Piscinibacter sp. HJYY11: one gene and its partner. The protein of the gene in region 1 binds, or shares a complex with, the protein of each later gene. Links are inferred from orthologs where the notes say so. Each region holds a gene or a part of one and is shown in the gene's direction. Other genes may lie near its edges.

What was found.
Region 2: the proteins of dinB (region 1) and dnaN are in contact, whole or in part, in a solved structure (PDB 1OK7), measured with the Escherichia coli proteins. The link is inferred for Piscinibacter sp. HJYY11 from one-to-one orthologs.

The regions. Positions count from the first base shown.
Region 1 is NZ_JAERQZ010000001.1:4,756,193-4,765,789, reverse strand. The notes cover bases 1-2,840. They hold dinB (DNA polymerase IV), read left to right. Parts: upstream 1-724; coding sequence 725-1,957; downstream 1,958-2,840. Other genes in these bases: JI745_RS22325 (DUF3034 family protein), read left to right, coding at 1,988-2,840; JI745_RS22335 (GFA family protein), read right to left, coding at 259-672; senA (selenoneine synthase SenA), read right to left, coding at 1-256. Also shown: more of JI745_RS22325, read left to right, coding at 2,841-2,890; JI745_RS22320 (group 1 truncated hemoglobin), read left to right, coding at 2,908-3,333; JI745_RS22315 (plastocyanin), read left to right, coding at 3,358-4,050; JI745_RS22310 (alpha-hydroxy acid oxidase), read left to right, coding at 4,061-5,212; JI745_RS22305 (LysR family transcriptional regulator), read right to left, coding at 5,229-6,131; JI745_RS22300 (NAD(P)-dependent oxidoreductase), read left to right, coding at 6,234-6,878; JI745_RS22295 (DsbA family protein), read left to right, coding at 6,997-7,638; JI745_RS22290 (hypothetical protein), read left to right, coding at 7,726-7,998; JI745_RS22285 (SDR family oxidoreductase), read right to left, coding at 8,027-8,791; JI745_RS22280 (sugar kinase), read right to left, coding at 8,804-9,597. UniProt on the Escherichia coli protein: Poorly processive, error-prone DNA polymerase involved in translesion repair and untargeted mutagenesis. Copies undamaged DNA at stalled replication forks, which arise in vivo from mismatched or misaligned primer ends.
Region 2 is NZ_JAERQZ010000001.1:3,284,474-3,300,921, forward strand. The notes cover bases 1-2,818. They hold dnaN (DNA polymerase III subunit beta), read left to right. Parts: upstream 1-765; coding sequence 766-1,872; downstream 1,873-2,818. Other genes in these bases: dnaA (chromosomal replication initiator protein DnaA), read left to right, coding at 1-507; gyrB (DNA topoisomerase (ATP-hydrolyzing) subunit B), read left to right, coding at 1,979-2,818. In the rest of the region: more of gyrB, read left to right, coding at 2,819-4,492; JI745_RS15220 (CsbD family protein), read right to left, coding at 4,563-4,748; ethanolamine ammonia-lyase subunit EutC, read right to left, coding at 4,876-5,661; JI745_RS15230 (ethanolamine ammonia-lyase subunit EutB), read right to left, coding at 5,658-7,046; eat (ethanolamine permease), read right to left, coding at 7,092-8,462; JI745_RS15240 (hypothetical protein), read right to left, coding at 8,619-9,101; JI745_RS15245 (hypothetical protein), read right to left, coding at 9,204-9,929; JI745_RS15250 (GAF domain-containing protein), read left to right, coding at 10,064-10,663; gshA (glutamate--cysteine ligase), read right to left, coding at 10,677-12,203; JI745_RS15260 (DUF2322 family protein), read right to left, coding at 12,292-12,609; JI745_RS15265 (dienelactone hydrolase family protein), read right to left, coding at 12,621-13,298; JI745_RS15270 (isochorismatase family protein), read left to right, coding at 13,472-14,338; pncB (nicotinate phosphoribosyltransferase), read left to right, coding at 14,352-15,545; JI745_RS15280 (NAD+ synthase), read left to right, coding at 15,559-16,448. UniProt on the Escherichia coli protein: Confers DNA tethering and processivity to DNA polymerases and other proteins. Acts as a clamp, forming a ring around DNA (a reaction catalyzed by the clamp-loading complex) which diffuses in an ATP-independent manner freely and bidirectionally along dsDNA.

The DNA.
Region 1 (9,597 bases):
GCGTGCCACGCTGGCGCTGCACGTTGCGGGAGATCCAGTGCTCCTGGTACCAGGCCAGGTGGCCGAGCGACCACAGCGGCGGGTTGAGTCCTTCGCGCAGGTTCTCGCTGACGGTAAAGCCGGGCAGCGCGGCTTCGATGGCGCTCATCCAGCGCAGGCTGTGGTTGCGCGTGTCCATCAGCGCGAGCGACAGCAGTTCGCGGCCGGCGCGGCGCATCTGCGACGACTCGATGGGTGGGGCTTCGAAGTCGAGCATGGTCAGGGGGAAGGTGGAACGTGGCCCTGCGAATGCTGCGGCAGCCCGTCGTGGATCTCGTACCAGTTGGCCTTGCTGGCCACGTGCATGTGGAAACCGGGCCGTGCGGCCAGCGGCTCGGTGATCAGCCCGGCGCGGATGCGCAGCACGCCCGGCAGGTTTTCTCGCGCGCTGTAGATCGGCGAGCCGCAGCGACGGCAGAAGACGCGCTTCTTGCCGGGCGTTGCCTCGTATTCGCTCATGAGTTCGGTGCCACTGTCGACATGCACCTTCGATGCATCGACCGGGATGTTGGCCGCGAAGGCCCCTCCCTGGGCCTGGCGGCACTGCGAACAATGGCAGATCTGGATCGGCGCCAGCTCGCCTTCGAGGCGCAAGCTGATGCCGCCGCAGAGGCATCGGGCGGTGTAGGTCATCGCAGGATGGTAGTGCTTGGCTGGCTGCAAATAACTGTATGAAAATACAGCCGTGCCCCGCCTGATCGCCCACCTCGACATGGATGCGTTCTACGCCTCCGTGGAGTTGCTGCGCTATCCGGAATTGAAGGGCCTGCCGGTGGTGATCGGCGGCGGTCGCCGGCACCAGCCGGTGCTGAAGCCCGACGGCACGCGGGAGTTCTCGCTCCTGCGCGACTACACGGGGCGCGGCGTGCTCACCACCAGCACCTACGAAGCGCGCAAGCTCGGCGTCTTCTCCGCCATGCCCACGATGAAGGCCGCCAAGCTCGCGCCCGACGCCGTGCTGCTGCCGGTCGACTTCGACGAGTACCGCAAGTACTCGCGCCTCTTCAAGGCCGCGGTGCGCCGCATCGCCCCGCTGGTGGAAGACCGCGGCATCGACGAGATCTACATCGACCTGACCGACCTGCCGGGCGTGCACGACGATGGCGGCCGCGCCATCGGCCAGCAACTGAAAGACGCGGTGCGCGAAGCGACCGGCGGCCTCACCTGCTCGGTGGGCATCACGCCGAACAAGCTGCTCTCCAAGCTCTGCTCCGAATTCGACAAGCCCGACGGCCTCACGCTGCTGACGCACGACGACATCCCCGCGCGCATCTGGCCGCTGGCCGCGCGCAAGCTCAACGGCATCGGCCCCAAGTCGAGCGAGAAGCTCGCCGCGCTCGGCCTGCACACGCTGGGTGACATCGCCGCGGCCGACCCCCTCTTCCTCGTCGAACGTTTCGGCCGCAGCTACGGCGCGTGGCTGCACGCCGCCACGCATGGCCGCGACGACCGGCCGGTGGTCACGCACAGCGAGCCGGTCTCAATGAGCCGCGAGACCACCTTCGAGCGCGACCTGCACGCGGTGCGCGACCGGCACGTGCTCACGCCCATCTTCACCGACCTCTGCGTCGAGCTGGCCGACGACCTCAGCCGCAAGGGCTACGCCGCCAAGACCATCGGCATCAAGCTGCGCTTCGACGATTTCAAGATCGTCACGCGCGACCTCACCCTGCCCGCGCACACGATGGACGCGAAGACCATCCGCCGCGCCGCCGGCGAGTGCTTGAAGCGCGCCGACCTCACGCGGCGACTGCGGCTGCTCGGCGTGCGCGCCGGCAACCTGGCCAAGCTCACGGAGTTGCTCAATCCTCACGCCACCGAAGCCCCGGTGGCACAAGAGCCAGTGCCCGCTTACCATGCGCCGCTGCCGCTGTTCGATGCGTCCTTCGATGCATCCGATGACGCATCGGCTGCGTAGATGCGTCATGGAGATGAGGAGAAACACCCGATGCCCAGACACCATCGTTTCGCACTGGCCACGCTGGCCCTCGCCTGCGCCAGCTCTTCGGCCTTCGCCTTCGGCGGCAAGCTGCTGCTGACCGGCGGCGTCAGCAACATCGAGGGCGCGGCCGGCGGCGGCCTCACGCCCTGGGCGGTGACCGGTGGCTACGGCACCGCCGGCGAATTCGGCGGCTCGGCTTTCGCCACCCGCGTGAAGACGCAGGACTTCGCGGTCAACGCCTACGGCGCCGCCGTCGCGTATGACGACCGGATCGAAGTCTCGTTCGCGAAACAATCCTTCGACACCGGCCCGGTGGGCACCACGCTCGGTCTGCCGGGCCTCAAGCTCAAGCAGGACATCGTCGGCGTGAAGCTGCGCGTGTTCGGCGATGCGGTGCTCGACAGCGACACCTGGCTGCCGCAGGTGGCCATCGGCGTACAGCACAAGAAGTCGGATGCCGGCGCGCTGCAGCCCACGCTCACCGCCTTCGGCGTAAAGGACAGCGGCACCGACGTCTACGTCAGCGCCACCAAGCTCTTCCTTGCGCCGGGCATCCTCGTCAACGGCACGCTGCGCGCGACCAAGGCCAACCAGAACGGCCTGCTCGGCTTCGGTGCCACCGGCCACACCAGCTACCGCGTTCAACCCGAGGTGTCGCTTGCGTGGCTCTTGCGGCGAGACCTCGCCATCGGCGCCGAGTACCGCGCCAAGCCCGACAACTTCCGCGACAACACGGCGCTCGGCGCCGGTGCGCTCGACGAAGACGACTGGGCCGATGTGTTCATCGCGTGGGCGCCGAGCAAGCATTTCTCGCTCACGCTCGCCTACGTCGATGCCGGCAAGATCGTGCCGGGTGTCGTCAACAAGCGGCAGACCGGCGCCTACGTGTCGGCGCAGGTCGCGTTCTGATCCACGGGAGCCTCCAGATGAAACACCTGCTCCGCACCCTCGCCTTTCTGGTCGCGCTCACCGGTGCTGCGCACGCGCAGGCCGACGACTCGCTCTACCAGCAGCTCGGCGGCCAGCCCGGCCTCACGACGCTGATGGACGACTTCATGACGCGACTGCTCGCCGACAAGCGCATGAATCCCTTCTTCAAGGACGTGGACCACAAGCACGTGAAGGCGCAGCTCGTGGCACAGTTCTGCGAGGTCTCCGGAGGTCCCTGCAAGCTCAAGGGCCCCGACATGAAGAAGGCCCACGCCGGAATGGACATCACCAAGCGCGACTTCAACGCGCTGGTCGAGGTGCTGCAAGACAGCATGAACGCGCAGGGCATCGCCTTCTCGACGCAGAACAAGCTTCTCGCGAAACTCGCGCCGATGCACCGCGACATCATCAACACACCGTGAGCAACACCTGAGGGAGACGACACCATGACACGACACCTCCTGGCCCTGCTGGCCCTGGCCGCCACCACCGTCCACGCCGGCACCGTGCAGCTCACTGTGACCGACAAGGACGGCAAGCCCGCGCCCGACGTCGTGGTGCTGGTGCAGGCCGCCACCAAGGGCACGGTCACGCCGTCGTCGAAGCCGGTGCTCATCACGCAGGAAGGCTCGCGCTTCATCCCCTTCCTCACCGTGGTGCCGGTGGGCACGACGCTGCGCTTTGTCAACAAGGACGCCTACGACCACCACGTGCGCTCCACACCAAGCGGCCCGCTGGGCGCCATCGCGCCGGCCAAGACCTTCGAGCTGCGCCTCGACGCCGACCCGATCGCCGAGGCCAAGGGCGGCACCGATGCCTACCCGAGCGGCCCGGCCAAGAAAAAATCAGGCATGTCCAGCGCCGACCTGAAGATGGATGCAGCCGGCCCCATCGGCCTGGGCTGCCACATCCACGGCTCGATGCGCGGCCAGGTCTACGTGGCCGACACGCCCTGGTTCGGCAAGACCGACGCCAACGGTGTCGTCACCATCGACGGCGTGCCCGATGGCGGGGCCAGCCTCACGATCTGGCACCCCGACCAGCTGCAGGAACAGACGGCCGTGCCGGTGCAGGTGAGCGCGACGCCGGTGAAAACGAGTACGCAGTTGAACTTCGTGCCGCGTCGTCGCAGGGGATAAGCTCCGGGGCATGACCCCCATCACCTGCATCGAGGACCTGCGCGTCCTCGCCAAGCGGCGCGTGCCGCGCATGTTCTACGACTACGCCGACTCCGGCTCGTGGACCGAAGGCACCTACCGCGCCAACGAGGCCGACTTCCAGAAGATCCTCTTGCGGCAACGTGTCGCGGTCAACATGGAAGGCCGCACGCTGCGCACCACGATGGCGGGCACGCCGGCGATCATGCCGGTCGCCATCGCCCCCACCGGCCTCACCGGCATGCAGCACGCCGATGGCGAGATCCTCGCGGCCAAGGCGGCTGAAAAGTTCGGCGTCCCCTTCACGCTGTCGACGATGAGCATCTGCTCGATCGAGGACATCCGCGCGCACACCAAGTCGCCTTTCTGGTTCCAGCTCTACTGGATGCGCGACCGCGACTTCATGGAGCGCCTGATGGACCGCGCCAAGGCCGCCGGCGTATCGGCGCTGATGTTGACGCTCGACCTGCAGGTGCTCGGCCAGCGCCACAAGGACATCAAGAACGGCTTGACCGCGCCGCCCAAGCCGACGATCGCCAACATCCTCAACCTGATGACCAAGCCGCGCTGGTGCTGGGGCATGGCGACGACCCGGCGCCACAGCTTCGGCAACCTCATCGGCCACGCCAAGGGCGTGAGCGACGTCACTTCGCTCAGCACCTGGACGCGCGAGCAGTTCGACCCCAAGCTCGACTGGAACGACGTCGAGTGGATCAAGAAGCGCTGGGGCGGCCGGCTCATCCTCAAGGGCATCATGGACGTGGAAGACGCACGCTACGCCGCGAGCAGCGGTGCTGACGCACTGATCGTCTCCAACCACGGCGGGCGGCAGCTCGACGGCGCGCCGTCCTCCATCGCCGCATTGCCCGAGATCGCCCGCGAGGTGGGCTCGAAGATCGAGGTGTGGATGGACGGCGGCATCCGCTCCGGGCAGGACGTGCTCAAGGCCGTGGCGCTCGGTGCCCGCGGCACGCTGATCGGCCGCTCGTTCCTCTACGGCCTGGGCGCGCTCGGCGAGGCAGGCGTGGCCAAGTGCCTTGAGCTCATCTACAAGGAGCTCGACGTGAGCATGGCCTTCTGCGGCCACACCGACATCCGCAACGTCGACCGGCGCATCCTCATTCCCGGCACCGTGCCGCAGTGACGCCCACCTGAGCGGCTCACCGGCGTGTGCCGGGCGTGGCCTCGAAGTGCGCCCGCAGCGCCTCGATGGCATGGCGCACCTTCGCCGGCTGGTTGTCGCGCTGGGGCGTGACGGCCCACACCGGGATCGGCGCCAAACGCCAGGCCGGCAGCACGCGCTGCAGCGCGCCGGTGCTCAACAAGGCGTGCACGTCGGGGTGGGTCAGCATGCCCACGCCCAGGCCCGCCGCGCACATCTGCTCAAGGCTCAGCTGGTTGTTGCTCGCGATGCGGGCCTCGACGCGCAGCGTCTCCTTCGCGCCTTCGGGGCCTGCCAGCTCGATCTGCAGGGCCGAGCCGTCGCGCGAGCCGACCAGCCACTGGTGCCGCGCCAGCTCAGACGGTGTCGTCGGCTCGCCGTGGCGGCGCAGGTAGTCGGGCGAGGCACACAGCACCCAGTCGAAGTCGCACAGCCTGCGTGCGACCCAGGTCGAGTCGGGCAGGCGGCCGGCGCGCAAGGCGAGGTCGATGCGCGCATCGACGAGGTTGATCATCGTGTCGTCGACCAGCAGCCGCAGCGTGAGCGCCGGGTGGTCGGCGAGCAGCGGGGCGAGCGCCGGGCCGATGTGGCGAGCGAAGCCGACCGGGGCCGACATGCGCAGCTCGCCGCTCGGCGCATCGTGCGCGAGCGCCAGCTGGGCTTTGGCCTGCGACGCGGCACTCACCATCGCCTGGCAGTGCTCGGCAAAACGGGCGCCGGTGTCGGTGAGCGAGAGCTTGCGGGTGGAGCGGTGCAGCAGCGTCACGCCGCTGCCCTGCTCCAGCAGGCGCAGCTGCTGGCTCACCGCCGAGGTGCTCATGCGCAACGCCCGCGCGGCGGCGCTCATGGAGCCGTGCTGCACCACCGCGGCAAAGACGGCCATGCGCCGGAGATCGTCCATTGTGAAGCCCAGCTTAAAGAAGTTCTTGGATTTGAACGACTTCCCGGCTGATTGTGAAGCCCATATCGTCACACCCATTCGCAACGTGATGGAGAAACACCCATGAAGATCGCCCTCATCGGCGCCACCGGCTTCGTCGGCACCGCCTTGCTGGAAGAGCTGCTGCGCCGCGGCCACCACGTCACCGCCCTCGCCCGCAACCCCGGCAAGCTGACCGCCCGGCCGGGCCTCACCGTGGTGAAGGCCGACGCGCTGCAGAGCGCCGAGGTCGCGCAGGCAGTGGAAGGCAACGACGCGGTGGTCAGCGCCTACAACCCCGGCTGGCAGGAGCCGAAGATCCACGACGTCTTCCTGCAAGGCACCCGCGCCATCCTCGACGGCGTGAAACGCAGCGGCGTCAAGCGCGTGCTGCTGGTGGGTGGCGCCGGCAGCCTCTACGTCGCGCCCGGCGTCCAGCTGGTCGACACCCCAGAGTTCCCCGCCGAGTGGAAGCAGGGGGCCCTTGCCGCCCGCGAGGCGCTCAACCTGGTGCGCCAGGAAAGCTCGCTCGACTGGACCTTCGTCTCGCCGGCGGTGATGCTCGCCCCCGGCGAGCGGCGCGGGGCCTTCCGCATCGGCGGTGACGAGGTGCTGTTCGACGCCAGCGGCGCCCCCGCCGGCATCTCGGTGGCCGACCTGGCCGTGGCCATCGTCGACGAGGTCGAGACGCCCCGGCACGTGCAGCGCCGGTTCACCGCCGCGTACTGAAGGGCCAAGCGTCGCGGCCGCGCCACTGCAGCCGCTGTGGGCTGCCGCCCGGCGCCACCAGGCTGCCGGCCATCGGCGCCCGGGCGTCGGGCGCTGGAGGCTGTCGCATACTCGCCGGATGGCCATTGACCACCTGATCTACCTCTACGACCCGTTGTGCGGATGGTGCTACGGCGCCATGCCCGCCATCCACGGGCTGGCAGATCTGGGGGGGTGCATCGTCGAGCCCGTGCCCAGCGGGCTTTTCGCCGCACCCGGCAAGACGCTCGACCCCGAGATGGCCCGCCACATCGAGCAGGCCGACGCGCGCATCGCCGCGATGAGCGGGCAACGCTTCAGCGATCTCTACAAGCGCAAGGTGCTCGCCAACCCGGAGCTGCCCTTCGACAGTACCGCCGCGACGGAAGCGCTCACCGCCGTCTCGCTGTGGGACGTGCGGCGCGAGCTCGATGCCTTGCACGCATTGCAGCGCGAGCGCTTCGTGGCCGGCCGAGACATCAGCGACCGCAGCGTCATCGCGCAGGCCCTGGCTGCGTCGCTCGGCGACGACCCCGAGACCTGGGAGCAGCGCCTCGCCCAGCCCACGCTCGCCGCCACCACCGCCAAGCGGGTGGTGCGCGCCAAGAAGGTGATGAAGTCGGTCGGCATGCACGGCGTGCCGGCGCTGGTGTGGCCCAGCGAGCAGGGCATGCGCCTCCTGCCGGGGCAATGGCTGTTCGGCGAGAAGCCGCTGTCGGAGCAGCTCGCCCTGCTTGCCTGAGCGAAGCTCAGGGGTTTGCGACATAGGGGTTTTCAGCCGCTGCGCTTGCCTCTACGCTGAAGGGCCCTTCCTCGACGGGAGAGCGCCATGACCTTGCAGCAGCTCCAGGACATCAAGCTCTGGCAAGTCGCCCACAAGCCGGAGAACCCGCTCGAATACCACGCCTGGGACGGCGTGCTCACCGCCTGGCTGCTCGGCTGGATGGGGGAGCCGGCAGCGCTGATCCTCTGGTGGCCGGGCATGGCGCTGGGCTGCGCGGTCCTCTTCCTGGCGCCCACGCTGTACGTGGCGCTGCGCCGCTCGCTGCACCGGCGCGGCCGCCTGCGTTGCGACTGGCTCGGCACGCTGGAGCGGCGCTGATCGGCACGGACGTTTGCGTTCAACGAAATCAGTTGGACCAGCCGCCATCGATCACCAGCGCGGTGCCCGTGGTGAAGCTCGACTCGTCGCTCGCGAGGTAGACCGCCAACGCAGCGATCTCTTCCGGGCGGCCGATGCGGCCGACAGGCTGGCGCGCCACGAAGGCGGCCTCGACCTGCTCGACGCTCTGCCCGCTGGCGCGGGCCTGGGCGCTGATGCGCTCGCGCAGCGAAGGCGACTGCACCGTGCCCGGGCAGATGGCGTTGCAGCGGATGCCACGGCCCACGAAGTCGGCCGCGATCGACTTGGTGAGCCCCACCACCGCCGCCTTGGTGGTGCTGTAAGCGAAGCGGTTGGGCACGCCCTTCAGGCCGGCAATCGAGGCCATGTTGACGATGGAGCCGCCACCCTGCTCGAGCATCGCGGGCAGCGCGGCGCGGATGACGCGGTACATCGATCGCACATTGAGCTCGAAGGAGAAGTTCCAGTCGGCGTCTTCGCATTCGAGCAAGGTCCCGGCATGCACGTAGCCGGCGCCGTTGAAGAGCACCTGCAGCGGCCCGAGCGCGCCCACGGTGTCGCGCACGGCGGCGGCGTCGGTCACGTCGAGGCGGCGGATCTCGCAGCCGGTGTCGCGCGCAAGCGATTCCAGCAGCTCAGCGTTGATGTCGGCCGCGATCACGCGCGCACCTTCACGCACGAAGGCTTCGGCGGTGGCGCGACCGATGCCCTGGCCGGCGGCGGTGACGAAGGCCGTCTTGCCTTGCAGGCGACTGGAAGGGGTTGTGTGCATCGACTGTCCGCCTCAAGGCAGGCCGCGATTGGGACTTGGGTCTGCGGGGCGTGTGGCCCACGCCATCGCCTCCGGCGGCACGATGGCGCCAGGATGCTGGATAACGGTGGCGGCCAGCCGATTGCCCCACTCGGCCGCCGCGACGGCCGACTCACCCATCACCCGCTTCGCTAGGTAGCCCGCCGCGAACGAGTCGCCGGCCGCAGTGGTGTCGACGACGCGTGACACGGTCTGCACCGGCACCTCGATCGGGGTGTGGCCCAACTGTCGCACGAGCGTGGGCCGTGCGCCACGCTTGACCACCACCTCGGCGCAAGGCAGGTCAAGCGTGCGTTGCAAGGCGAGTTCGTCGGACGCAAGCCCCTGCAGCGCCATCTCGTCTTCGAGGGTGACGAGCGCGATGTCGGCCATCTCGTAGAGCTGCGCAAACACCGACTGCGCAGCGCCTCGGCTGGCCCACAGGCGCGGCCGGTAGTTGTTGTCGAACACGATACGGGCACCACGCGAGCGCAGGCCGTGCAGCAGCGCGCGAAGTCGGGGAGGCAGCTCCGGGCCCATGATCGCGAGGCTGATGCCGCTCAGGTAGAGCACGTCGATCTCGCCTGCCTGCTGTTCGAGCGGCGAAGGCTCGCCCTCGAAGTAAGCCCGCGCGGCGCTGCGCTCTCGCCAGTAGCTGAAGTGGCGCTCGCCGTGCGCATCGGTTCGGATCGCGTAGAGACCGGTGCTTCGATCCGGCACGGTGCGCACGAGTGATTCGCCGATGCCTTCGGCTCGCCACGCCTCGAAGAGCCTGGGTGCGAAGAGAT
Region 2 (16,448 bases), 1.5 Mb from region 1 along the record:
GAGATGCGCGTGGCCATCCTGATGCGCAAGGCCGACAGCGAAGGCACCTCGATGCCGGAGGACGTGGCCTTCTTCGTCGCCAAGAACGTGCGCGCCAACGTGCGCGAACTCGAAGGCGCGCTGCGCAAGATCCTGGCCTATTCACGTTTCTCGCAGAAGGACATCAACATCCAGCTCGCCCGCGAGGCGCTGAAGGACCTGTTGTCGATCCAGAACCGCCAGATCGGCGTCGAGAACATCCAGAAGACGGTGGCGGATTTCTACAAGATCAAGGTCGCCGACATGTACAGCAAGAAGCGCCCGGCCAGCATCGCGCGGCCGCGCCAGATCGCCATGTACATCGCCAAGGAGATGACGCAGAAGAGCCTGCCCGAGATCGGCGAACTCTTCGGCGGCCGCGACCACACGACGGTGCTTCACGCGGTGCGCAAGATCGCCGCCGAACGCCAGAAGAACACCGAGCTCAACCAGCAGCTGCACGTGCTGGAACAGACGCTCAAGGGCTGAGGACGAGACAAGGAAGAAGCTTCAGCACACGCGCCGGCGCCGTGTCAAATCACAAGCCTGGGGACAACTTCAGAACAAGTTCCAGGATGTCCACAGCCCCGCGCCCTTCCCCAAAGTTGTTGTCGGTTCGTCCCGGGTTTTGCGAGGTCGTCGCACACAGGGTTCGCTTGAAGATAAACGCTTGATGGAACAGGAGAAAATGGCGTTCTCCACAGAAAATGTCGTGCTCTACTACGACGACCAATTTAAGAGGTTGACATGATTGTCTTGAAGACAGCACAAGAAAAAGTCTTGAGCGCCTTGCAGGCCGTCTCGGGCATCGTCGAGCGTCGTCACACCTTGCCCATCCTGGCCAACGTGCTGATCAAGAAGACCGGCGGCCAGATCGAGTTCACGACTTCCGACCTCGAGATCCAGGTGCGCACCACGGCCGAGTTCGACGGCGACGCGGGCAACTTCAGCACCACCGTTGGGGCCCGCAAGCTGATCGACATCCTGCGTTCGCTGCCGGCCGACCAGACGGTGAGCCTGTCGGCCAACCAGAACAAGCTCACGCTGCAAGGCGGCAAGAGCCGCTTCACGCTGCAGACCCTGCCGGCCGACGACTTCCCGCTGGTGCAGGAAGCCGCCGACTTCGGGCCGATGTTCAGCGTGCCGCAGAAGACGCTGAAGACCTTGATCAACCAGGTGCACTTCGCGATGGCGGTGCACGACATCCGCTACTACCTGAACGGCATCCTCTTCGTCGCCGAAGGCAAGAGCCTGACCTTGGTCGCCACCGATGGCCACCGCCTCGCGCTCGCGCAGGCCACGCTCGATGTCGAGATCCCGAAGCAGGAAGTGATCCTCCCGCGCAAGACGGTGCTCGAGCTGCAGCGCCTCCTGAAGGACGAAGACACCGCGATCGAGATGCGCTTTGCCGGCAACCAGGCGAAGTTCAGCTTCTCGGGCATGGAGTTCGTCACCAAGCTGGTCGAGGGCAAGTTCCCCGACTACAACCGCGTGATCCCGAAGAACCACAAGAACAGCCTCACGCTCGGCCGCGCGCCGCTGCTGGCGAGCCTGCAACGTGCCGCCATCCTGACGAGCGAGAAGTTCAAGGGTGTGCGCGTCAACCTCGAGCCCGGCAGCCTGCGCATCGCCTCGAGCAACGCCGAACAGGAAGAGGCCAAGGAAGAACTCGAGGTCGACTACGGCGGCGACACCATCGAGATCGGCTTCAACGTGACCTACCTGATGGACGTGCTGGCCAACATGAGCGTCGACATGGTCAAGCTCGAGCTCCAGGACACCAACTCCAGCGTCTTGATCACCGTGCCCGAGCAGGCCGGCTTCAAGTACGTGGTGATGCCGATGAGGATCTGACCCCTGCGCGGCCCTCGTGCCGACCGTGACATGCCAAGCGGGCTTCGGCCCGCTTCACCGTTTCTAAAGAGGGGTGCCTACCCCGTTGAGAGAGTTCCAAGCGGCCATGACCGACGTCCAAAACCTCCCCGAAGAACCCGCCAAGAAGACCGCCGCCGAGATCAGCGCCGGTTATGGCGAGGGCAGTATCCAGATCCTCGAGGGCCTGGAAGCGGTGCGCAAACGCCCCGGCATGTACATCGGCGACACCTCCGACGGCACCGGCCTGCACCACCTGGTGTTCGAGGTGGTCGACAACTCGATTGACGAAGCCCTCGCCGGCCATTGCGACGACATCGTCGTCACCATCCACAGCGACAACTCCATCTCCGTCATCGACAACGGCCGCGGCATCCCCACGGGCGTGAAGATGGACGACAAACACGAGCCCAAGCGTTCGGCGGCCGAGATCGCCCTGACCGAGCTGCACGCCGGCGGCAAGTTCAACCAGAACAGCTACAAGGTTTCGGGCGGCCTGCACGGCGTGGGCGTGTCGTGCGTGAACGCGCTCTCGAAGTGGCTGCGCCTGACCGTGCGCCGCGACGGCAAGCAGCACTACATCGAGTTCAAGAAAGGCGTGCCGCAAGACCGCCTGATCGAGATGCGCGATGGCTTCGAGGTGAGCCCGATGCGCATCACCGGCGAGACCGAGAAGCGCGGTACCGAGGTCCACTTCCTGCCCGACGACGAGATCTTCCAGCAGAACAACGACTTCCACTACGACATCCTCGCCAAGCGCCTGCGCGAGCTTTCGTTCCTCAACAACGGCGTGAAGATCCGCCTCGTCGACGAGCGGAACAACAAGGAAGACAACTTCGCCTTCGCCGGCGGTGTGAAGGGCTTCGTCGACTTCATCAACACCGGCAAGAAGGTGCTGAACCCGACCGTCTTCCACGCCACGGGCGAGAAGAACAGCGAACAGGGCACCACCATCACCACCGAGGTGGCGATGCAGTGGAACGACGGCTACAGCGAGTCGGTGCTGTGCTTCACCAACAACATCCCCCAGCGTGACGGTGGCACCCACCTCACCGGCATGCGCGCCGCGATGACGCGTGTCATCAACAAGTACATCGAAGACAACGAGCTCGCCAAGAAAGCCAAGGTCGAGGTGACCGGCGACGACATGCGCGAAGGCCTGTGCTGCGTGCTCAGCGTGAAGGTGCCCGAGCCCAAGTTCTCCAGCCAGACCAAGGACAAGCTGGTGTCGAGCGAAGTGCGCGGCCCGGTGGAAGACGTGGTGAGCAAGGCGCTGACCGACTACCTGCTCGAGAACCCCAACGACGCCAAGATCATCTGCGGCAAGATCGTCGAAGCCGCCAAGGCCCGCGAGGCCGCCCGCAAGGCGCGCGAGATGACGCGCCGCAAGGGCGTGCTCGACGGCATGGGCCTGCCCGGCAAGCTCGCCGACTGCCAGGAAAAAGACCCGGCGCTGTGCGAGATCTACATCGTCGAGGGTGACTCCGCCGGGGGCTCCGCCAAGCAGGGCCGCGACCGCAAGTTCCAGGCGATCCTGCCCCTGCGCGGCAAGATCCTCAACGTGGAGCGTGCCCGCTTCGAGCGCCTGCTCACCAGCAATGAAATCCTCACGCTGATCACCGCGCTCGGCACCAGCATCGGCAAGGAAGAGTTCAACCCTGACAAGCTGCGCTACCACCGCATCATCATCATGACCGACGCGGACGTGGACGGTGCGCACATCCGCACGCTGCTGCTCACCTTCTTCTATCGGCAGATGCCCGAGATCGTCGAACGTGGCCATGTCTACATCGCGCAGCCGCCGCTCTACAAGGTCAAGCTCGGCAAGGAAGAGCAGTACCTGAAGGACGGCCACGAGCTCGATGCCTACCTGCTCAAGGTGGCGCTCAAAGACGCCAAGCTCGAGACCGGCATGGGCGGCGCGGTGCTGGCCGGCGAGACGCTCGACACGCTGGCGCGCCAATACGTGCTCGCCAACAACGTGGTCGACCGCCTGGCCAAGTGGATGGACGTGGAGGCCCTGCGCGCCATGGCGAACGGGCTGGAGATCAACCTCGACACGCTGGAAAGCGCTGAACAGTCGGCGGCGGCCTTGAAGGCCGCGCTGCACAATGCCGAGGTCACCGCCGAGTTCGACACCCGCATGGACAAGCACATCCTGCGCATCAGCCGCATGCACCACGGCAACGTGAAGAGCAGCGTGATCACCGCCGACTTCGTGCACGGTGCCGACTACGAAGCGCTGAGCACCGCCGGCCGCACCTTCAAGGGCCTGGTGAGCGCCGAAGCCGTCGTCAAGCGTGGCGAAGGCGAGAAGCAGAAGGAAGCCAAGGTCAGCGACTTCCGCCAGGCCATGGCCTGGCTGATCCAGCAGGCCGAGTCGGCCGTCGGCCGCCAGCGCTACAAGGGCCTGGGCGAAATGAACCCCGAGCAGCTCTGGGAAACGACCATGGACCCGAACGTGCGCCGCCTGCTCAGGGTGCAGATCGACGACGCGATCGAGGCCGACCGTGTGTTCACCATGCTGATGGGCGACGAGGTCGAGCCGCGGCGCGACTTCATCGAGCAGAACGCGCTGCGGGCCGCCAACATCGACGTCTAGAGCGTCGAGCGCAGCGGCTCAAAAAAGCAAAGGCCCCGCGAGGGGCCTTTGTCATGGTGCTGTCGAGACATCAGACACGATGCCGCGAGCCCTTCAGCGCTTCACGCGCGTTGCCCACGCTCTTCTGCGCCTTGCCTTCGACCTGCTTGGCCGCGCCACGCTCTTCGTGCTTGGGGCTGCCGATCACTTCGCCGGTCTTGCGTTGCACCTTGCCGGCGGCGTCCTTCATGGCGCCCTTCACTTGGTCTCGGTTCATATGAACTCCTTCAGTCGGTGGTTGCCATACGAAGCATGTGATGCACATGCTTCACCGTGAGACAAGGCTACGCCGATCGTCTCGAGTCGGCTGCGAGAGAGAGGCGCGGTTCGTGGTCGGACCTCGCCTACAGGCGCGGTGCCGTGGGCTCGGCGCTCAGCGCCGGTGCGCCGCTCTCGTCTTTCAGCTGCACGCCGGTGAGCTGTCGGCGGCGCGCTTCCTGCGCCAGCCACCACAGCGTGTGCGCCGCCTGCGCATACGGCAGGCCCTCGGGCCGGATGTTGGAGATGCAGTTGCGTTCGGCGTCGTGCCGGCCGGTGCGCGGCGCCCAGGTGAGGTAGACGCCCAGGCTGTCGGGCGAGCTGAGGCCAGGGCGTTCGCCGATCAGCACCGCCACAAGCTGGGTGCAAAGGGCTTCACCGATCGGGTCGCCGAGCGCGACACGCGCCTGCTCGGCGACGACCACGGGCCCCAGGCGCCAACCGGCAGGGGCTCGTCGGCGCACTTCGGTGAGCAGTGGCAGCGCGTGCCGCTCGAGGGCGAGCGACGAGAGGCCGTCACCCGCCACCAGCAGCAGGTCGCAGCCGGTCGCGTCGGTCTGCTGTTGCAAGGTGTGCTGCGAGGCGTCGTCCAGGCGGCGGCCGAGGTCGGGGCGCAGCAGGTAGGTGGCACGGTCGGGGGCCGCGCTGTGCACGCGCAGTGTCGGCCAGCCATCGGTTTGAAGTCGCTTGCACAAGCCGGCCGCATTGAGCGGCAGGTGCACCGCATCGCGCGCCATCGCATGCGCCGCGCCGAAGCGCAGCAGCTCCTGCGTGGGCACGCTCACCCCCGTGCGGCCGAGGGCCACGCGCGCCGGGGTGTGGGCCTTCAGGGCCTGCCACGGGTCTGGCGTCACCGCGCCGTCATGGCTCATGCTGCCGCCTCGATCAGCGGATGTTTCGCCGGCACCGGCAGCACATGCCCGGCCGCATCGGTGATGCCCATGCGCTGCAGCCAAGTCTCGAACTCCGGCGCACGCTTCAGGCCCAGCAGCTCGCGCAGGTAGAGGGCGTCGTGGAAGGAGGTGCTCTGGTAGTTGAGCATCACGTCGTCGGCGCCCGGCACGCCCATCAGGAAGCTCAGGCCCGCATTGGCGAGCAGGGTCATCAGCGCATCCATGTCGTCGCCATCGGCTTCGGCATGGTTGGTGTAGCAGACGTCGCAGCCGATCGGCAGGCCGAGCAGCTTGCCGCAGAAGTGGTCTTCCAGGCCGGCGCGGATGATCTGCTTGCCGTCGTAGAGGTACTCCGGCCCGATGAAGCCGACGACGGTGTTGACGAGCAGCGGCGAATACGCGCGCGCCACCGCATAGGCGCGGGCCTCGCAGGTCTGCTGGTCCACACCGTGGTGCGCGTTGGCGCTGAGCGCCGAGCCCTGGCCCGTCTCGAAGTACATGACGTTGGCGCTCGCCGGGTCGCCGACCGTGGCGCGCTTGAGCGACAGCGCAGCCTCGCGGGCTTCCTTCAGGAGCGCCAGGTCGATGCCGAACGAGGCATTGGCCTGCTGCGTGCCGGCAATAGACTGGAACACCAGGTCCACGGGCGCGCCGTGCTCGATCGCCTGCACGGTGTTGGTCACGTGCGTCAGCACGCAGGACTGGGTGGGGATCTGAAAGCGCGTGATCAGTTCGTCGAGCCGCTGCAGCAGCGAGACGATCGCCGGCACGTTGTCGCTCGCCGGGTTGATGCCGATCACCGCGTCGCCCGCGCCATAGAGCAGGCCGTCGAGCGTGGACACCGCGATGCCGCGGGGGTCATCGGTCGGGTGGTTGGGCTGCAGGCGCACCGCCAGGTGGCCGGGCAGGCCGATGGTGTTGCGAAAGCGGGTGACGACACGGCACTTGCGCGCGACGAGGATCAAATCCTGATGGCGCATCAGCTTGCTGACCGCCGCGGCCATCTCGGGCGTGATCCCGGTGTGCACACGGGCGAGTGCCGCGCTGTCGGCCGCGTCCGACAGCAGCCAGTCGCGGAAGCCCCCGACGGTGAGGTGTGCGATCTCGGCGAAGGCCGCCTTGTCGTGCGTGTCGATGATGAGGCGCGTGACCTCGTCGCTCTCGTAGGGCACGAGCGCCTCATCGAGAAAGCGCTGCAGCGGCAGCTCGGCCAGGCACATGCGCGCGCCCATGCGTTCGGCGTAGCTGGTGGCCGCCACGCCGGCGAGCTGGTCACCCGAGCGCAGCGGCGTGGCCTTGGCCATCACCGCCTTCAGGTCGGCGAACTGCCAGGTCTGGGTGCCGATGCGGTGCTGGTAGGGCATGTGTGGGTGGCGTCGGATGCGCGGCGGCTGGGCCGCGACGCGGGCTCAGCCCGCGTTCGGCATGACCGGGGCGGCCGCTTCGCGGCGCTTGTGGCCCCCCAGCATGAACACAACATACGCGAGGAGCATGGTCCCGGCAAACACGCCCGCCAGCAGGGTGTTGTAGTAGACCATCGCGGCCAGGCACAGCACCGCCAGCGAGAGCGCAATGGCCGGGAACACCGGGTAGCCGATGGCCGGGAAGGGCCGCGCCAGATCGGGCTCCTTCTTGCGCAGCGCGAAGAGGCTGAGCATCGACATGATGTACATCACGATCGCACCGAACACCGACATCGTGACGATGTTGGCCGTCAAGGTCTGCCCGCCGAAGGAGAAGAGCTGGTCGCTGAAGATCGCGGCGATGCCGATCACGCCGCCGGCCAGCACCGCGCGGTGCGGCGTGCCGAAGCGCGGGTGGATGGCTGCGAAATAGCTCGGCAGGTAACCGGCGCGTCCGAGCGCGAAGATCTGCCGCGAGTAGCCGAGGATGATCCCGTGGAACGAGGCCACCAGCCCGAAGAGGCCGATCCACACCAGCATGTGCAGCCAGTTGCTGTTCTCGCCCACCACGGTCTTCATGGCCTGCGGCAAGGGGTCGTTGATGTTGGACAGCTTGCGCCAATCGCCCACGCCGCCCGCGAACACCATCACGCCGATGGCCAGCACCACCAGGGTGATGATGCCGGCGATGTAGGCCACTGGAATGGTGCGCTTCGGGTCCTTGGCTTCTTCGGCGGCCATGGCCACGCCTTCGATCGCCAGGAAGAACCAGATCGCAAACGGGATGGCCGCAAACATGCCCGAGATGGCCACGACGCTGAAGGTGTCTTGCCCCGCCCAGCCGTGGGCCACGAAGTTGGCCACCGAAAACGCGGGCGCCACCCCCCCCATGAACACCAGCAACTCGAAGATGGCGAGCGCGGTGATGATCAGCTCGAAGGTCGCGGCCGTCCTGACGCCGACGATGTTGAGCGCCATGAAGATCACATAGGCGCCGGTGGCCATGAGCTTCTGGTCGACCCCGGGAAATTGCACGCCCAGGTAGGAGCCGATGGCCATTGCGATGGCCGGCGGTGCGAACACGAATTCGATCAGGGTGGCGAAGCCGGCGATGAAGCCCCCGACCGGCCCGAAGGCACGCGACGCGTAGGCGAAGGGCCCACCGGCATTGGGGATCGCCGTCGTCAGCTCGGTGAAGCTGAAGATGAAGGTGGTGTACATCGCCGCGACGACGAGGGCCGTGATCATGAAGCCAAGCGTGCCGGCGCTGGCCCAGCCGTAGCTCCAGCCGAAGTACTCGCCCGAGATCACCAGCCCAACGGCCAGCCCCCACAGATGCCAAGCGTTCAACGTCGGTTTGAGGTGACCTGTTTGCATGAGGGCTCCAATCAGAAGACGGCGATGGGGAACTGCGCGGCAAGGAATTAGCAAGTTCCTTGCCGGTGCAGCTCCGCACACCGCGCGGATCGGAGGCCGTCAGGCGGCGTCGAATGGCGTCAGGGGTCGGCCCTCCAAAGGGGCCTCAAGAGGGGCTCAGCGCCGGCGGTCTTCCTCTTTGCCCGACACGGTCTGCGCATCGAGGCCGCGCGCGGGCGACTCGAAGGTCTGCTGCTCCTCGCCGCTCGGCTCGATCAGCTCCTCGATGATGAAGTTGCCATAGCGCTGTGCCCGCTCGGCGTGGAAGCGGCGGGCGATCTCGGCCACCTGCGTCCATTGCGCTTCTTCCTTGGCCTTGACGACGAGGAAGCTGTAGCCCTCGTCGGCCAGCTCGCCGTGGGCGCGGGCGAGGTTGATCTCCTGGCCCAGGTTGGCGAGCGGGCTGGCCTTGGCGAGGTCGATGTCGACCTGCTCGCGCATCTGGTCGGAGGTGTAGCGGGAGATGTTCTCGTCGGCGAAACCGGCCTCGCGGAGCGCGTCGGCGGCGGCGCCCATGTCCTGCTGGGTCGGGAACGAGACGATCACGTGGCCGACGGGGGCAAAGACGCCCAGCGTCTGGGGGTGCGACTGCTTGTCCATGGAAGGCTCCTGTGCGGCCCGGCGGGCCGCTTCCGTCGCATCGTCCCCATGCGGGCATGGCGCGTCACCCGGACGGCGGCGCGAGGGGCTGTCGGCGATTGCCTACTTGTGCAGGTGCGTGTGCGCTGCGCCGCCCTGTGCCAGCCCGGCCTGCCAGGGCGGCCAGGCGGCCTCGAACGGCGTGGCGGCGGGCGCAAAGGCGAGCGGGTTCGCCACCAGGCGCACCCAGGCCAGCGTGTCGTGGTGGTTGCCCGGGGGCGCGCCGTCGTCGCGGAAGGCCACGAGCCAGGCGTGCACCGCGGCGTAGTGCTGCGGGTGCTTGCGCAGCGTCCAGGCGAGGCCGACGAGGTCGGCATAGGCCTCTTCGCGGCGGGTCTGCTGCATGGCCTGCCAGGCGTCGCGCACGGAGGATTCACGCGAGGCGGCATCTTCGGCCTCGCGGCCGGCGCTGAAGCCGGCCGGCACGGTGTGCCACGCGCCGCGCACGTAGCGCCAGCAGTGCCCGAGTTCATGCGCGGCCATGGCCTCGACCACCGGTGTCAGCAAGGGCTCGGGAATGGCGGCGAGCGTGCTCCCGGCCTCGGGGTTGCCGCGCATCGAGAGCACGAGCTTGCAGCGCTCGTCGACGTAGGCCATGGCGAGCGGCGCTTGGCCCGGTGTGGGCTGCGGCTGCACCACGATGTCGAGCGGGAGGCGCTGCTGGCGCGCGTAGGCGATGACCGGCGAGGCCAGGCGCAGCCAGCGCTGCTCGAGGTCGGTCAGGCCCCCGTCGGCACGGGCGGGGATCGACGCGGCCAGGGCGCAGGCGAAGAGGGCGGGCTTCCACATGCCTCCCATTGGACCGGGCTGCACGTGCGGTCAAGGCTCGAAGAGTGCGGACTAAGCACGACTTTTCAGGGGGATGCCGGCTTGATCTGTTGCACGCACCGGCTACCCTAAGGCCGCGACCTGCTGCCTTGGCCATGAAAAGATTCCAAGCCCTGCTCGACCAGCTGACCCTCGGCCTCGACACCCAGGCTTACACCCTGGAGCAGAGCGCCGAGATGGTGTGCCGCCACATCCAGGCCGAACTCGGGTGTTCGCAGGTGAGCGTGTGGCTGCTGGAGGCGCGCGAGAGCGGCCCCTTCCTGCGCCACCAGATCGGCTACGACGGGCCGGCCGGGCGGGTGCTGCTCGGCTCGGAGCTGGCGAGCCACCCCGACATCTGGCCCTACGTGGAAGAGCTCACGCGGCAGGGCGTGTTCGCGAGCGACGACGCACTGGCCGACGAGCGCCTCGGCGGCCTGCGCGAGAGCTTCCTCGCGCCGCTCGACCTGCGCTCGGTGCTCTACGCCACCATCGGTGCCAACGGCAACACGACCGCGCTGCTGGCCTGTGCCGAGCGGGGCGCCAAGCGCCGCTGGTCGGCGGTGGAGATCCGCACGCTCAAGGCGTGTGCCGACGCGATCTCGCTGCGGCGTGCACGACGCCACCGGCGTGAGGCCGAGGCGGCCTCGCTTGCGCAGCGCCTGCTGCAGTCGCAGGTCCAGCCGAAGCTCAGCGTGCTGCCGCCCGAGGACTGACGCCGGGCGGCATTCAGAGGCCCAGCCGCTGCGGCGAGAGGTACTGCTGGCGGTAGACCTCGAAGGGCAGGCTGTCGCCGGCCTCGACCTTCTTCTGGTCTTCCACGGAAGCCTGGGCCAGTTGCGCGTGATGCGCGTCCTGCTCCGCCGTGTGGGGCAGGGCGAGCAGGGCGGCCTGCGTCTGGCGGCTCTGCGCCAGCGTGAAGGCGGAGAAGCTGTGCTGGAAGTCCTGGGCCATCGCGTTGAGCACCCGCGCCGAGGGCGTGAGGCTGGCATCGGCCAGCAGCTCGCGCGCGGCGATGAGCGCGGCCTGGTGCAGCTCGCCACCGTGGGCGGCGTCGAGCGCGGCGGCGATGGGCCTGCATTCGTCGACGATCTGCAGGCCCCAGTCGACCAGCGTCACCTCCTGGGTGCCACGCTCCAGCTTGAGGCCGGGCTCGCGGCCGCGCGCGGCGGTGCGGTGCTGGTTGCGGCCGAGCGCCGCGATCTCGTCGGGCGTGTCGGGCGGGCTCGCGCTCAGCAGGCAGTGCAGCAGGAAGATGTCGAGGAAGCGCACCGTCTCGGCGGTGATGCCGATGGGCACGAAGGGGTTGAGGTCCATCAGCCGCACTTCGACGTATTCGACACCGCGCTCGCGCAGCGCGTGCAGTGGGCGCTCGCCGGGGAAGATCACGCGCTTGGGGCGGATGGTCCCGTAGAACTCGTTCTCGATCTGCAGCAGGCTGGTGGCGAGCTGGTTGTACTCGCCGCCGGGGTTCTGCACGCCGATGGCGGCGTAGGCGGGGTAGGGGCGGGTGAGCGCCTCCTGCAACGAGGCGCCGTAGCTCGCGAGGCTGTTGTAGCTGACCTTGAGGCTGGCCTGCGCATCGCTCTGGTAGCCCAGCCGGCCCATGCGCAGCGAAGTGCCGTGCGGCATGTAGAGCGTGCGTTCGGCGAGCGGCTGCAGCTCGTGCGCTCGGCCTTCGACGAAGCTGGCACCGACCGCCGGCGAGGCACCGAAGAGGTAGAGCAGCAGGAACGAGTGCCGGCGGAAGTTGCGGATCAGCGAGAAGTAACCCTCGTCCGACACGCCCGGCAGCGACCAGTTGTAGTGGATGCCGGAGATGGTCTGCATGCGCCGGCCGTAGCGGTGGCCCAGGCCCATGCGGTAGACGCTCTTGGCGCGGCCCACGTTGGAGTTGCCATAGCGCCCGATCGGGATGGTCTCGTCGGCCGGCAGCTCGCAAGGCATGCTCGACACCCACATCAGCTCGTCACCCGCGGCCTGCATCACGCGGTAGACGGCCTGGTGGATCTGCGTGAGCTCGCCCAGGCAGGCCTCGATGCTGGCGTGTGCGCCGGTCACGAGCTCGAGCTGCGACTCGCTGAAGTCGGTGGTGATGTGCGGGTGGGTGAGGGCCGAGCCAAGGGCTGCGGGGTGCGGCGTGAGCGCGAGCGACGCGTCTGGGCCGGCGCGCAGGCTTTCTTTTTCGATGCCGCGGCGAATGCCCATCAGCACACCGTGGGGCAGTGCACGCAGGCGGTCTTGCAAGTCGCTCATGCGCGTCTCCTCGATCCTCTTGGGGAGCGGAAGGTATCAGAGCTTGGCGTTGGGCGCCGTCCAGCGGGTTGATCGAAGCTGTGTTAGGTCAGGCCGCTGGCAGCAGCTTGACCGAAAGGCGCCCGCCGCGCTCGACCAGCTGCAGCAATCGGTCGATGTTGGGGTGCTTGCCGGGGTGGGCCCGCGCGTCGGCGGTGTGCTCGGCATAGAGCGACAGGCCCTCGTGCGCCGCTTCGACGGTGATCGCGCCGAAGCGCTGCGCCAGTGCGTGGTACACGGCGACCGAGCCGGCGGAGCCGGGCTTGTTTTCGAGCGTGGCGCTGACCGTGCCGCTGTCATCGAGCAGTTGCAGCCCGGCGAGGTGGGTGACGGGGGGCAGGTTCTTCAGGTTGTCAGCGAAAGCCATCGTCATCGTCCTCAGGTCACCGACTGGAAGAGGGCCAGCGTGCGCTCGAAGGCAAGGCGGGCGCTTTCCGGCTCATAGTCCTTGCGGCGGTCGGACTGGAAGCCGTGGCCGGCGTCGTAGAGGTAGACCGGCACCTCGGCGTGTGCGTCGATCACCTTCTGCACGCTGTCGAGCGGAATGCTCGCATCGTGCTTGCCGAAATGCAGGATGGTCGGGCACTTGGGTTGTTCGTTGGCGAACTGCGGCACCAGGCTGCCGTAGTAGCCCGAGGCGGCGGCGAGGCCGGTGCAGCGGCAGGCTGCGGCCCAGGTCACCGAGCCGCCGTAGCAGTAGCCGGTGATGAAGACCTTGCCGCGCTGACCGAGCGCATCGATGCAGGTCTGCGTGTCGTCCACGCTCAGCCTGAACGGGTGCAGCTCGCGTGCCACCTTGATGGCCTTGGCGCGGTCTTCATCGGAATAGCTCGCCTGGAAGCCCGGCGCCTCGCGGTCGTAGATGGCGGGGGCGAGCACCTCGAAGCCCTGGTCGGCAAAGCGGTCGGCCTGTTCCTTGATGTGCTCGGTGACGCCGAAGATCTCCTGGATCAGCACCAGCCCGCCGCGGCGCTGGCCCTTGGGCTCCACGTGGTACACGCCGATGGTGGCGCCGTCGCTCATGGTCATCTGGATCATGCTGCCGCGTGTGCTCATGGGCTTTCTCCGGGGTGGATTCGGGGTGGGGCAGGAATATACGGCCTCGTCCATGACATTGCTGGCAGGCGGCCGAAGGAGGGTCCGCCCATGGAAACGCATGAAACGAACGCAACAAGTTGCACAGACCAACTTATTGCGATATGCTGAACTCACGTCAAAGGAGAAACACCATGAGCCGCCGAGTCCAGCTCCTCGTCATCGATCCGCAGAACGACTTCTGCGACCTGCCCGAGTCCTACCGCCCTGCCGACGCCCTGACCGGCCACCGCGTGGCGCCCACCCTGCCGGTGGCCGGCGCGCACGCCGACATGCAGCGCCTCGCGGCGTTCATCCGCCAGACGAGCGCGGTGTGGAGCGACGTCGCCATCACGCTCGACTCGCACAACCGCCTGCACATCGCGCACCCCACCTTCTGGCAGAAGGGCGATGGCAGCGCGGTGGCGCCGTTCACCGCCATCAAGGCCGAGCAGGTGCGCGCCGGCGAGTTCGTGCCGCGCGACCCGGCCATGCTGCCCCGCGCGCTGGCCTACCTCGACGCGCTCGACGCCCGCGGCCGCTACACGCTGATGGTGTGGCCGGTGCACTGCGAGGTGGGCAGCTGGGGCCACAACGTGCACCCCGACGTGCGCAACGCCTACAACGTCTGGGAGACCCAGCAGCTCAAGGTGGTGCGCAAGGTGATGAAGGGCGGCAACACCTTCACCGAGCACTACAGCGCGCTGCAGGCGGAAGTGCCCGATGCCGACGACCCCGAGACGCTGCTCAACCGCACGCTGCTCGCCGCCCTCGACACCGCCGACCTGCTCGTCATCGCCGGCGAGGCCAGCAGCCACTGCGTGAAGGCGACGACCGAAGACATCGTCGACCACCTGCCCGGGGGAAGGCCGGAACGCATCGTGCTCCTCACCGATTGCATGAGCCCGGTGGGCGGCTTCCAGGCGCAGCACGAGGCCTTCCTCGCCGACATGAGCGGGCGTGGCGTCCAGCTGGCCACCACCGCCGACCTGCTGCCCGAGCTGCTTGCGACCTCACGCTGAAGAAGGTTTCAACATGACCCCCGTCATCCAGCACCTGCTCGAGACCGACCTCTACAAGTTCACGATGTGGCAAACCTTGCTGCATGGTCATCCGCAGGCCCAGGCCGAGTACCGCTTCGTGTGCCGCAACACCCCGGCGTACCCGCTGGCCGAGCTGCTGCCCGAGGTGAACGCGCAGCTCGACCACCTGTGCAGCCTGTCGTTCCGCGAGGAGGAGCTCGCCTACCTGGGCGGCCTGCGCTTCATCAAGAGCGACTTCGTCGACTTCCTGCGCATCTTCCGCTTCCAGCGCCGTTTCATCGAGGCGCGTGCCAACGGGCCGGTGCTGGAGATCGTGGCCCGGGGGCCGCAGGTGCACGTGATGGGCTTCGAGATCTACGTGCTCGCCATCGTCAACGAGCTCTACTTCCGCCGCTTCGAGCAGGAACCGGCGCTCGCGGAGGGCCGTCGCCGCTTGCAGGCCAAACTCGCGCAGCTGCGCGCCTTCGAGGCCGAGCCCGCGCGGGCCCACCCCTTCGAGTTCTTCGACTTCGGCGTGCGGCGGCGTTTCAGCGGGGCCTGGCAGGAAGAAGTCGTCTCGACCTTGAAGGAAAACGTGCCCCAGTTCTTCAAGGGCAGCTCCAACGTGCACCTCGCCCGCACGCTCGGCCTCGTGCCCATCGGGACCATGGCGCACGAGTACCTGCAGGCCTACCAGGCCTTCGGCGTGCGCCTGCGCGACTTCCAAAAGGCCGCGCTCGAAGACTGGGTGCAGGAATACCGTGGCGACCTCGGCGTGGCGCTCACCGACGTGGTCGGCATGGACGCCTTCCTCGCGGACTTCGACCTCTACTTCGCCAAGCTCTTCGACGGTTTGCGCCACGACTCGGGCGACCCTGTGGTGTGGGGCGAAAAGGCGCTGGCGCACTACGCGAAGCTGCGCATCGACGCGCGCACCAAGCGCCTCGTCTTCAGCGACGGGCTGGACTTGCCCACCGCCTTCCAGCTCTACCGCCATTTCGCCGACCGCACGCAGACCGGCTTCGGCATCGGCACCTCGCTCAGCAACGACGTGGGCCTCACCCCGCTCAACATCGTGATGAAGCTGACCCACTGCAACGGCCAGCCGGTGGCGAAACTGTCCGACTCGCCGGGCAAGACCCTGTGCGAGGACCACACCTTCCTGGCGTATCTGCGCCAGGTGTTCAACGTGAAGGACAACCCATGAAAGAGAGGGCCTGATGCTCAACATCACCGTCGCCCAGCTCAACTACTTCGTCGGTGACATCGAAGGCAACGCGCAGAAGATGATCGCGGCCGCCCAGCAGGCCGCGCTCGAGGGCGCCGAGCTGATCGTGTTCTCCGAACTCTCGCTCACCGGCTACTACCCCGGTGACCTGCTCGACGAGCTGCACTTCATGGACCGTGTGGCCGCCGGCATCGAGAGCATGAAGAGCGCCTCGCGCCAGCTGCGCAACCTGCACTGGGTGCTGGGCGCGCCAGTGCCGCGCGCCGGCCCCGGCAAGCGGCTGCACAACATGCTGCTCGTCATCCACGCCGGCGAGGTGGTGCTGCAATACGCCAAGCAGCTGCTGCCCACCTACAACATCTTCGACGAGCACCGTCACTTCGAGCCCGGCCCCGACGTGGCGCGCGTGCTGCGCATCGGCCACACGCAGGTCGGCGTGATGATCTGCGAGGACGGCTGGAACGACGAAGGCCTCGACTACACCGTCAACCCCTTCCAGCGCATGCGCGATGCGGCGCCCGATCTCGTGGTGAGCATCAACGCGAGCCCCTCCAACATCGGCAAGCGCGAGCAGCGGCACCAGGTGTTCGGCGACGCGAGCCAGCGCCACGGCCTGCCCATCCTCTACGTCAACCAGGTCGGCGGGCAGGACCAGGTGGTGTTCGACGGCGCCTCCTTCGCGGTGGAGCCGGAGCGCGGCGTGGTCTACGAGGCGCAGCGTTTCGTGGAAGACGTGCGCGTGCTGCGCTTCGACAACGGGCACTTCCTCAACCGGGCCGGCGAGGCGCTGCCGCCGGTCGACCCGAAAGGTCTCTCGACCATGGCCTTCTACCGCGCGCAGATCGTGCTCGGCCTGCGCGACTACGCGCGGCGCTGCGGCTT